DNA from 2 places in the Agrobacterium sp. NPDC058088 genome. Region 1 is predicted to be linked to the other one. Evidence: riboswitches for the same ligand, from Rfam matches in the RefSeq annotation. Region 1 holds a riboswitch; the other holds the start of a gene.
The links. Region 1 has a riboswitch for cobalamin ahead of ACFVTJ_RS22140 (DUF1636 family protein). Riboswitches for the same ligand answer to the same signal wherever they lie in the genome.

Region 2: linked by a shared signal. The riboswitch ahead of bluB (5,6-dimethylbenzimidazole synthase) and the one ahead of ACFVTJ_RS22140 (DUF1636 family protein) in region 1 are both predicted to bind cobalamin.

What each region holds. Positions count from the first base shown of each region.
Region 1 covers NZ_JBHVSU010000011.1:93,014-98,744, reverse strand. The annotation lists gene cobD (threonine-phosphate decarboxylase CobD) at 1-384, opposite strand, end outside; gene cbiB (adenosylcobinamide-phosphate synthase CbiB) at 383-1,348, shown strand; gene ACFVTJ_RS22150 (cobyric acid synthase) at 1,335-2,792, opposite strand; gene cobO (cob(I)yrinic acid a,c-diamide adenosyltransferase) at 2,794-3,411, opposite strand; cobalamin riboswitch at 3,546-3,764, shown strand; gene ACFVTJ_RS22140 (DUF1636 family protein) at 3,884-4,309, shown strand; gene cobW (cobalamin biosynthesis protein CobW) at 4,306-5,343, shown strand; gene cobN (cobaltochelatase subunit CobN) at 5,381-5,731, shown strand, end outside.
Region 2 covers NZ_JBHVSU010000001.1:902,356-908,086, reverse strand. The annotation lists gene ACFVTJ_RS04550 (NADP-dependent malic enzyme) at 1-1,282, shown strand, start outside; gene ACFVTJ_RS04545 (DUF2865 domain-containing protein) at 1,418-2,518, shown strand; gene bluB (5,6-dimethylbenzimidazole synthase) at 2,711-3,427, opposite strand; cobalamin riboswitch at 3,522-3,705, opposite strand; gene ACFVTJ_RS04535 (hypothetical protein) at 3,776-4,606, opposite strand; gene ACFVTJ_RS04530 (glyoxalase superfamily protein) at 4,797-5,174, shown strand; gene ACFVTJ_RS04525 (NAD+ synthase) at 5,454-5,731, opposite strand, start outside.

The sequences.
Region 1 (5,731 bases):
GGTAAGCCCCACCATGCGGGCGGTGCGCGCATGTTCCGCATAGGCGGGTGACAGTACGGCACCGTTTTGGGCTCCACGGTCGATGGCGATCTGCGCGAGCAGAGGCATCAGCATCTGGGTGCCGGGAGAGAGCGTCACGTGCCGTGCGGAAGGCGCGCCGAAATGGGCTGCGGCCAAGTGTTTCAGTTCTTCAGCGGCGCCGGGCTCCGGCAGGCGGGCGAATGCGCTGGCGGGAATGGGCGAATGCGGATAGGAGTGCGGGTTGATCCCGGTTGAAAGGTCGATCCACGGTTCATGCGCTTCCGGAAACATCAGGCGCGCCTTGCCGAGATTGCCGCCATGGCGGATCGCTCCTTGAGCCTTTTCTGGTACTGTCTCGCCCATGTTCTTTGCTCTCGCTTTCCTGTCGCTCGTGATTGAACGCCTGACCGGCTATCCGGACTGGCTGTTCAAACGCATCGGTCATCCTGTCACCTGGATCGGTTCGCTTATCGCGCTCATGGACAAAAAATGGAACCGGGAGAGCGCGTCATTTTCTCAACGCAAGGCCGCGGGTGTTTTGGCGCTGGTTGTTTTTGTCGGGCTGACGGTGATCCTTGCATGGTTTGCGCAATCTGTTCTGCTTTTTCTGCCCTTCGGTCTGCTGGCTGTGGCGATACTCGGCGCCTCGCTTCCGGCGCAGAAGAGTCTGGAACAGCATGTGGAGGCCGTCGCCACGGCTCTGGAACGAGAGGGTGTTGAAGGTGGCCGCAGGGCGGTATCGATGATCGTCGGGCGCGATCCGCAAAAGCTGGATGAGGCCGCGATATGCCGGGCGGCGATCGAAAGTCTCGCCGAGAATTTCTCCGATGGCATCGTGGCTCCCGCTGTCTGGCTCGGGTTACTGGGCCTGCCCGGCGGTGCCGCCTATAAGGCGATCAATACGGCCGACAGCATGATCGGCCATCGTTCGCCGCGCCATGAGGCCTTCGGCTGGGCTTCGGCGCGGCTGGATGATCTCGTTAATCTGCCGGCTTCAAGACTGAGCGGCAGCCTGTTTGTGGTTGCCGCATTTTTTGTCGAGGGCGCGTCGCCAAAAGCGGCCATTGCCGCGATCCGCCGCGATGCGCGCCACCACCGCTCCCCCAATGCAGGCTGGCCGGAGGCGGCGCTGGCTGGTGCGCTCGGTTTTGCGCTTGCCGGACCGCGTTCTTACGGCGGACGGATGATCGAAGCGCGTTTCATGGGGGAAGGCGGAAGGTCGGCGCTGGTCGCCGGTGATATTCGCACGGCACTACGGCTGGCACGAATTGCGGACCTGTTGCTGATCGGCCTGTTCGGACTTCTGGCGATCCTTATCGCGCTATAGCCAGCAGCCTGTCGAGATCGAGGTGCTGCTCCATATGCGCAGCTAGCCGGTCGAGAACCGCATCCACCTGCTCATCATAGTTCAGGGCCGTGCCCTGCCCGCCGAGACGCTGCAGCCACGCGCTGCGCTGGCTGTTATCCGCAAAGAGGCCGTGAATATAGGTGCCGAAGACACGGCCGTCGGGTGAGATGCTTCCATCGTAATGCCCGTCGATCATCGAAAACGCCAGATTGCCTGCTGCTGCCGTGGTTTCCCCGACATGCATTTCGTAGCCGGATAAACAAACACCATCAAAGCTCACGCCTTGAACGGAAACGAGTCGCTTGTCACCCGTTAAAACCGTGTCGACATCAAGCAGACCTAGCCCGTCGACAGTCGCCGGCGATCCCTCGATGCCGTCAGGATCGGCAACGGTTTTTCCAAGCATCTGGTAACCGCCGCAAAGGCCGAGAACGTAGCCGCCGCGGCGCACATGCGCCTTTATGTCGATGTCCAAGCCGGCATCTTTCAGCACGGCGAGATCGGCAATGGTGGATTTCGAACCACATAGCAAAACCAGCCGGCAATCGGAGGGGATCGTCCCACCCGGCCGTACACGGATGAGTTCTACATCCGGTTCCATGTCGAGGGGATCGAGGTCGTCGAAATTGGAAATATGCGGCAGGATCGGCACGGCGATGCGGATCTTTGCGTCGGGCTTCTGTTGGGCCGGGCCGGAAAGCCCCAGCGCATCTTCCGCCGGCAGTTTTGCGGCATCTGAGAAATGTGGCAGAAGCCCTATGGAGGCCCAGCCGGTCTTTTCCGCAATCATCCGCATGCCCTCGGAAAACAGCGCCGGATCGCCACGAAAGCGGTTGACGATGAAGCCTTCGATCATTGCCGCGTCATCGACGTCGAGCACCGCCTTGGTTCCGACGAGGCCGGCAATGACGCCACCCCGATCGATATCGCCGATCAGGATCACCGGCACATCGGCGGCCCGTGCGAAACCCATATTGGCGATGTCGTTGGCGCGCAGGTTGATTTCCGATGCGCTGCCAGCCCCTTCCACCAGCACCAGATCGGCCTGTTGTTTCAGGCGCTCGAAACTATCAAGCACGCGTGGCATCAGCCCGGCCTTCATGTGCTGATAGTCGGCTGCCTTGGCATTACCGACGATCTTTCCCTGTACCACCACCTGTGCGCCGGTTTCGCTCTGCGGCTTCAGCAGCACTGGATTCATGTGCACGGAAAGCGGCACGCCCGCTGCCCGTGCCTGCAGGGCCTGCGCGCGACCGATCTCGCCGCCATCGGCGGTGACAGCGGCATTGTTCGACATGTTCTGCGGTTTGAACGGCAGGACGGAGAGGCCACGCCGGGTGAATGCGCGGGCAAGGCCGGCCACCATCAGCGATTTGCCGACATCGGAGCCGGTTCCCTGAAACATCAGTACCCGGGCAGTCATATCAGAATTCTATCCCGGCTTGAGCTTTCACGCCTGCCTTGAAGTGATGTTTCACCAGCGTCATCTCCGTCACCATGTCGGCGACGTCGATCAGCGGTTGCTTGGCGTTGCGACCGGTGACGATGACATGCAGATCGGGCCGGCGACTGGACAACGTTTCGACAACCTCTTCCAACGGCAGGTATTCGTAACGCAAGGCGATGTTCAGTTCGTCAAGAACCAGAAGGCCGATAGTTTGATCGGCCATCAGAGCCTTGGCCTCCTCCCACGCCTTTGTCGCTGCTGCGACGTCACGCTTGAGATCCTGCGTGTCCCAGGTGAAACCTTCGCCCATGGTGCGCCACACGATCTTTTCGCCGAACAGGGTCAGAGCCTGCTGTTCGCCTGTCGACCAGGCACCCTTGATGAACTGAACGATGCCGACCCTTCGCCCGGTGCCGAGCATACGCAGAGCAAGACCGAAGGCCGCTGTGGACTTGCCCTTGCCGGGGCCTGTGTTGATCATCAGCAGGCCTTTTTCGATGGTCTTTTCGGCGACTTCGGCGTCCTGCACCGTCTTGCGGTTGACCATTTTCTGCCGGTGGCGTTCGGCTTCGCTGTCGCTGATGTCGCGGGTCATCGCCTTTTCCTTCTCATCCATCGGCCTGGAACCTTATGCCCCCGCCATTCGGAGCGGCGACTATACTCAATTTGCCGCACCCGGCAATGTGCCGGTCACGGGTGCGCGGCATTGACCCTCACACCCGTTCAGCCTAATGGTAAGGGACTGACGGTCTTTTCCCGGCAACGGGAAAAGCTAAGAGGGAACACGGTTCCGCCCCGACAAAGGGTCATTCCGTGGCTGCCCCCGCAACTGTAAGCGGTAAGCCCGCGCCGTAAAGCCACTGGACCTCTCACGGGGTTCGGGAAGGCGGTGTCCGGGTGTTGATAGAGCCGCAAGCCAGGAGACCTGCCGTTTCAGGAAAAAACGTCTGCCGGGCGGGGTGCTCCGGTCAGTCGGTCAGATCGAACTGCCGGTTTGCGCCCGTCCGCATACCGTTTTCGATATCCGCACCCCGAAGAATTTTAATTTGGCGTGGGAACGGGACGGTTTGGATATTTCAGCGACATCTTCATGTGCAAACGCGAGCGCACTGAGCAAAACGGCGCCCGGCGTCACCGTCTTCGTATGCCGGAGCTGTCGCGATGATGTCGATCCGAATGCCGAACCGCGCCCCGGTTCGCGTCTTGCCGATGCCGTTATCGAAAAGGCGCAGGAGAGCGGTATTGCCGTTCGTTCCGTCAATTGTCTTGCCAATTGCAAGCGTGGTCTCAGCGCCGTTCTGCGCAGCGCCGATGGCTGGTCTTATGTGTTTGGCGGGCTGACGCCGGATGATGCGGAAGACCTGCTGACTGGCGCGCGGCTGCTTTCTGCCGCGCCCGATGGCCTGATGCCCTGGCGCGGCCGCCCCGAACCCTTAAAGCGCGGCATGGTGGCGCGCATTCCCCCATTCGATTTTACCGAGGAGAGATCATGAGCACCCTTGTGGACCGCGTTCCCTGCACCATCGTCACCGGCTTTCTGGGGGCCGGAAAAACCACGCTGCTGCGTGGCCTTCTCGAAAAGCTTGACGGCAAGCGTCTCGCCATCATCGTCAATGAATTCGGCGATATCGGCATCGACGGCGAAATTCTGAAAGGTTGCGGCATTGAAAGCTGCCCGGAGGAAAACATTGTCGAGCTGGCCAATGGCTGCATCTGCTGCACGGTGGCGGATGATTTCCAGCCAGCCATCGAACAAATCCTCAGCCGCCAGCCGAAAGTGGAGCATATCCTCATCGAGACTTCCGGCCTTGCCCTGCCGAAGCCCCTCGTACAGGCCTTCCAATGGCCTGCGATCAAGAGCCGCGTGACTGTCGATGCCGTGGTCGCCGTGGTGGACGGTGCGGCGCTGGCCGAGGGTCAGGTTGCTCATGACATGGAAGCGCTCGCAGCCCAGCGCGCCAATGACGAGGTGCTCGACCATGATGACCCGGTCGAAGAGGTCTTCGAGGATCAGGTTGCCTGCGCCGATCTCATCGTGCTCACCAAGGCCGATCTTCTCGATGATGCCGGTCTCGACAAGGCAAAGGCGCATGTCCTCGAACATCTGCCGAAGGCGGCAAAGATCGTTGTGGCTTCGAATGGCGCCATCGATCCTGCCGTGCTGATCGGTCTCGGCCTTGCGGTGGAAGAGGATATCGAAAACCGCCGCACCCATCATGATGGCGAACTTGACCATGAACATGATGATTTCGACAGCTTCGTCGTCGATCTGCCGGCTGTTACCGATCCGGAAGCTCTGGCGGCCCGTATCGCCGAGACGGCCGCTGCCGAAAATGTGCTGCGTATCAAGGGCTTCATCGAAGTCGCGGCCAAGCCCATGCGTTTGCAGGTGCAGGCGGTCGGCAGCCGCGTCAACCATTATTACGACCGTCCGTGGGCGGCGGGTGAGGAGCGCCGCAGCCGCCTCGTCATCATCGGCGAAAAGGGTATCAACCGCGAAAAGATCGAACAGATGCTGGCCGCGTGACATGAGCTGCGACGCACTTTTACTGGAAAAGCTTTGAATGCATATTCTCGCCACCACGTCCTCGTCTCTGGACGACCTGATCGAGCCGGTTGATCTCAACCAGCCCCGTTCGGATGTGGTGGTGCTGTCTTTTTCGGCAAGCGATCTTGCCGGGCTTGAGCGGGCGTGGCGGCAGGCGGGAGATAAGCTTCCATCCCTTTCTGCCGCGAACCTGTCCGAACTTCGGCATCCGATGTCGGTCGATCTCTGGATCGAAAAAACAGCGGAACATGCCCGCGTTATCCTTATCCGGATTCTCGGTGGTGCGGAGCGCTGGCGCTACGGGGTCGATCAGCTGGCCATTCTGGCGCGCGGGCGCGGCATCAAGCTTCTGCTTTTGCCGGGGGAA
Region 2 (5,731 bases), on a different contig from region 1:
TTGCGGCGCGACGACGATCAACGAGGAAATGAAGATGGCCGCCGTGCAGGCCATCGCGGAATTGGCGCGTGAGGAAGTTTCCGAAGTGGCCGCCAAGGCCTATACCGGCGAAACGCCGGTCTTCGGCCCGAACTACCTCATTCCTTCGCCGTTCGATCCGCGCCTTATCCTGCGGATTGCGCCGGCCGTTGCCCGTGCCGCCGCCGCAAGCGGTGTCGCCGCCCGGCCGATCACCGACTTCGAAGCCTATCTCGACCAGCTGAACCGCTTTGTCTGGCGCTCGGGCTTCATCATGAAGCCTGTCTTCAACGCCGCGAAGGCCGCCGAAAAGAAGCGCATCATCTTTGCCGAAGGCGAAGACGAACGCGTGCTGCGCGCCGCCCAGGTGCTTCTGGAAGAAGGCACCGGCATCCCGATCCTCATCGGCCGCCCGCAGATCATCGAAACGCGCCTGAAGCGCTTCGGCCTGCGCATCCGCCCGCATGCAGATTTCGCCGTGGTCAACCCCGAAGACGATCCGCGCTACCGTGAATATGTGGATGATTATTTCGCCCTCGTTGGCCGCGCCGGCATCAATCCGGAAGCCGCCCGCACCATCGTGCGCACCAACTCCACCGTCATCGGTGCGCTGTCGGTGAAGCGTGGCGAAGCGGATGCGCTGATCTGCGGTCTGGAAGGCCGCTACGACCGCCATCTGCGCGACGTGAACCAGATCATCGGCAAGCAGGAAAGTGTGCGCTCCTTTGCGGGCCTCAGCCTTCTCATTACCCAGCAGGGCGCGCTGTTCCTGACCGATACCTTCGTCAACAACGACCCGACGTCAGAAGAAGTGGCGGAAATGGCCATTCTCGCGGCCCGGGAAATCCGCCGCTTCGGCATCACGCCGAAGATCGCGCTCGCCAGCCACTCCAACTTCGGCTCGCGTGACTCGGAAAGCGCCCGCAAGATGCGCCGCGCACTGAAGATCATCCAGCAGGCCGCACCCGAACTGGAAGTGGACGGCGAAATGCAGGGCGGCTCGGCCCTGTCGGAAACGCTGCGCAAGCGCGCGATGCCGAACAGCGTGCTGACCGGCGAGGCGAACCTTTTGGTCTTCCCGAACCTCGACGCCGCCAACATCACGCTCGGTGTCACCCGCACGCTGACGGAAGGCCTGCATGTTGGCCCCATCCTGCTCGGCACGGCCCTGCCCGCCCACATCCTGTCGCCCAGCGTCACCTCGCGCGGCGTCGTCAACATGGCGGCCTTTGCCGTGGTGCAGGCCTCGCACCCTTCGGTGTGATGAAGGCGCATTAACGCAGTTTTGAACATGCTGTTGCCGCATTGCGGCAACAGCCTATGTTATCTTCCTGAAACACGGATTTCCCGAAGCATAACACCCCTGCCACAGGCCGGGGACATCAAACGGATCGCACAATTGACCCGGCGCAGCCGCATCATCGGCCTCCTGCTTCCCCTTGTTCTCATCGCTCCTGCCGCCGCTTTTGCGGACCAGGTCTGCGATACGCTTTATCAACAGCTGCGCGAGCCGCCGCGCGTCATCGGCAATACGGCCGAGGTGCGTCGTTACGCCAATGCGCTTGCCCGCCAGAACATCGTCATCCGCAAGATCAGGAACGACATGCGCAGCTATGGCTGCTCATCAGGCAGCGTCATCGTTTATGGCAATCCCAATGCCGGGCTCTGCGCCGAGATCGGCGATGCGCTGGTGGATGCCGAGGCCGAACGTGACGCGATCATCCGCGACCGCGACGATGCCATGGCGGCGGCGAGGAACGACGACAGTGACGTCAGGCGCGAGCGCATTCTCGCCGCCCTCGATGCCAATGGCTGCACGACGATGCCGGAAACGGCCACGCGACCGCCCCAGGCTCCCAACGTAACCCGTTATCCCGATGCCTTCAGGCAGGGTGGCGTTGAGCCGGGACAGACAGGACTTTCGCCCTACCCCAATGCCTCCGCCGAGGGCGGGCTTCGCACACTCTGCGTGCGCACCTGCGACGGCTCTTTCTTCCCGATCGCCTCCAACGCCTCGCCGCTCGATTTCCGCGCCCAGGCCGAACAGTGCCAGAAAATGTGCCCGGGAACCGAAACGGAACTCTATTTCCACTCCATGACGGATCAGGAAACAGCAGACATGGTGTCCGCTGAGACCGGCAAACCCTACAAGGACCTGCCCACCGCCTTCGCCTATCGCAATGCCTCAACGAAAGCGCCCGGCTGCGCCTGCAACATGGCAGCCTATCACGAGGAGATGCAAAAGCAGGAACAGGCGTCCCGGCCGGAAGCCGAAAAGCCCTATTCCAGCATCACCACCATTCCATCACCCCAAGGTGACAAGGCCCCAAAGCCCGCCGAGCAGCAGGCCGCAAAGCCGCCGGAGCAACCCGTTCCCGAGCGCGACTATGACCCGAACGATGCGAAAGTGCGTGTCATCGGACCCAAATTCCTGCCGGACCAGACCGGCAAGATCGACCTGAAAAACCCGGCGCTGAAAGGTATACAGCCGCAGCAGTGACTACGTCGTCAGCGAGCGCGCGAGGCGTATTTCTTCTCCCCGCCTTGGAGAAGTCCGCGGCAGCGGGATGAGGGGGCAAGGGTGGTGAGGTACGGCAATGTTGCCCCCTGATCCGACCCTTCGGGCCACCTTCTCCCGGGCGGGGAGAAGAAATGCACGCCAATGTCCCGCCCTATTCGCAGGCCTCCGTGTTTACACCCCACCCCAGCGGTTACGAAACACAAGCTCTTCCAGCGGCACGCGCTGCCGCCAGCCCTTCACCGCCAGTTCCGGTTCGGTATAAAGCGTATCGACGCGACCGAGGCACAGCCAGGCGACGATCTCGATATGATCGGGAATATCCAGAATGGCCCTGATATCGCTGTCATGGAAAATGCTGACCCAGCCAACGCCGACGCCTTCGGCGCGGGCCGCGAGCCAGAGGTTCTGGATGGCGCAGACGGTGGAATAGACATCCGTGCGCGGATTATGGGTGCGGCCCAGCACCACCTTGCCACCCCGTGTCGGATCGCAGGTGACGCAGATGCTGAGCGGCGCCTTGCGGATTCCTTCGAGCTTAAGGCTGCGATAAAGCGCCTGCTGCTCGCCCGCAAACATCGCCGCCGCCTCTTCATTGGCGCGGCTGAAGGCTTCCCATGCAGCCCCACGCACGGCGCTATCGGTAACGAGAGTGAAATTCCACGGCTGCATGAAACCGACAGAGGGAGCGGCATGCGCCGCTCTCAGGAGGCGCTCGACGAGATCATCCGGCAGCGGCTCTGGCAGGAACTGGTCGCGCACATCACGCCGCGTCTCGATGGCGCGGTAGATCGCCTCGCGCTCGTCCCCGGAAAACGGGCGAGCGGGTGAAAGCGCGTGATCGAAGGGGTTGGTGTCGTGTGGCGTGGTGACGGGCGGTTCGGTCGGCATCGTTTATCCCTAACAATGCGGGCGGGCCGGTGCCGAAACCATGGGAGGTTTGCAGCGACGACGCGCTTTCCAGCAACCTGCCGCCGTCCGCGCGGTTCGGTCCATCCTGCCAGGCCGGTCTTCTGACTAAGCTTCATCCGCCCCGTTTCGCCTTCCCGAATTGCTTCAGTGGCATGAGAAACAGAGCATCCGCCTCACAGCGTTGGGCACGTTCCGGTTTTTCACCGGATTCCCGATTCTCCCGCCGGAGGGCGGGCACCTGACGGGTGAAGCTATGGGCAAAAAAGCTTGCGAACACAAGTGTCGTGCAGGTGGTGCGGCAATGTGGCCTGCCGCAGCTTGCCTTCATCATTCCACCGGGAAATATCTGACATAAGCGAACTCGTCGCCATCAGGTGACCAGTTGGGAGAGTTCATCGTGCCCTGCCCGCCAAACAGCTCGAAAAGCGTTTCGACATTGCCGCCATCCATATCCATCAGCCGCACCCGCACGTCGAGATCGCGCGGATGATCGAAGACGTCGGCGTCATAAGAAACGAATACCACCTTATCACCGGTCGGAGACGGGTGTGGAAACCAGTCGCCATAGGGGCTGTCGGTTATACGCTCGACGGCGGAACCATCCACCCGCACCCGCCAGATCTGCATCAACCCGGTACGGCTGGAATTGAAATAGATCCACGCACCGTCAGGCGAATAATCCGGCCCGTCATTGCGGCCTTCACCATGGGTAAGGCGTGTCTCAACGCCGCTGTCTATGTCCATGGAGTAAATATCGAAAACCTGATCACGAATGCCGCAATAGGCAAAGCTCTTCCCATCCGGCGACCAGCCGTGCCAGTAGGAAGGAAGGTTCTTCGTCATCAGCTGCGGCACGCCGCCTGCCGAGGACAGGAGATAGATGGCGCTCTTGCCGAATTCCACCTTGTCGGAAATGGCATAAAGCGAACCATCAGGCGAAATGCCGTGGTCATTGTTGCAGAGCGTGGCAAAGCCGGTATCGACCTTCTCCGGCGACGCATCACCGGTAAGAGACAGGCGATAAATCAGCCCTTCGCTGTTCAACAGCAGATATTTGCCATCCGGCGACCAGTTCGGCGCCTCGAACAGGTCAGGCGTCTGCCACACAATCCGCATCTGTCGGGTGCGGATGTTGAAGATTTCGATGGAACTGCGCATTCTGCCTCCCGGGCTTTAAAAGTCTGGCTCGGACCGTTGGCACGCGCGCACATTCCGTTTGCTTTAACCACCGCCGTGATTATGATCCTATGGCCGCAGGCACCGTCCTGCAAATTCAAATCGGAAAAAACGCCAGCGTTCCGGCACCGCCCGTGACCCTCCCCGTTTCTCCCAGATCCGAGGTTCCGCGATGAATACCATCGCCGATCACGGCATCCGGTTCGGCCGGATCGCCGCAATGCTTCCTGTCAGAAGTATCGAAAAGGCCCATGATTTTTATGTCGGCGTACTCGGTTTCGAAAAGACCTTCGAAAACGGCAATCCCGTCGGCTTCATGATCCTGAAACAGGGCAATGCCGAGCTGCATCTGACATTGCAGCCGGCCCACAGGGCAGCTCCTTTCAACGTGGCGCATATGATGGTGAGCGATGTCGATGCGCTGCACGCGATTTGCAAAAGCCATGGGCTGCGCATCATCAAGGGGCTGCAGGACAAGGATTATGGTCTGAGGGCCTTTGTCTTTGAAGACCCTGATGGCAATCGCATCGATGTGGGGCAGGTTATTTGAGGTGAGTGAAGAGTGGCGCGGGGTTTTCTCCGCGCCATTCATGAACCCCCATCGTGGACCGAGCGCATGCCGCATGTTTCTTCTCCCCGAGGGGGAGAAGGTCGCGGCAGCGGGATGAGGGGGCAAGGGTAGTGAGATACGGCAATCGTGCCCCCTCATCCGACCCTTCGGGCCACCTTCTCCCCGGCGGGGAGAAGAAATATGCCGCACCGTCTCACAGGCAATCAACCTCGATGACGCAGGACCGGCCTTAAACGCGCCTTCCGGAAACCGCCTTAGTCACCGATCCCTGAACCGGTTGGTGATCGGATAACGCCGGTCACGCCCAAAATTCTTCTTGGTGATCTTAACACCCGGCGCCGATTGCCGGCGCTTGTATTCGGCGAGGTAGAGCAGATGCTCCACCCGATGCACGGTCGCCAAATCATGGCCGCGCGCCAGAATTTCCTCGACCGACATTTCCTTCTCGACAAGGCATTCGAGAATATCGTCCAGCACCGGATAGGGCGGCAGCGAATCCTGGTCGGTCTGGTTGGGGCGCAATTCGGCCGATGGCG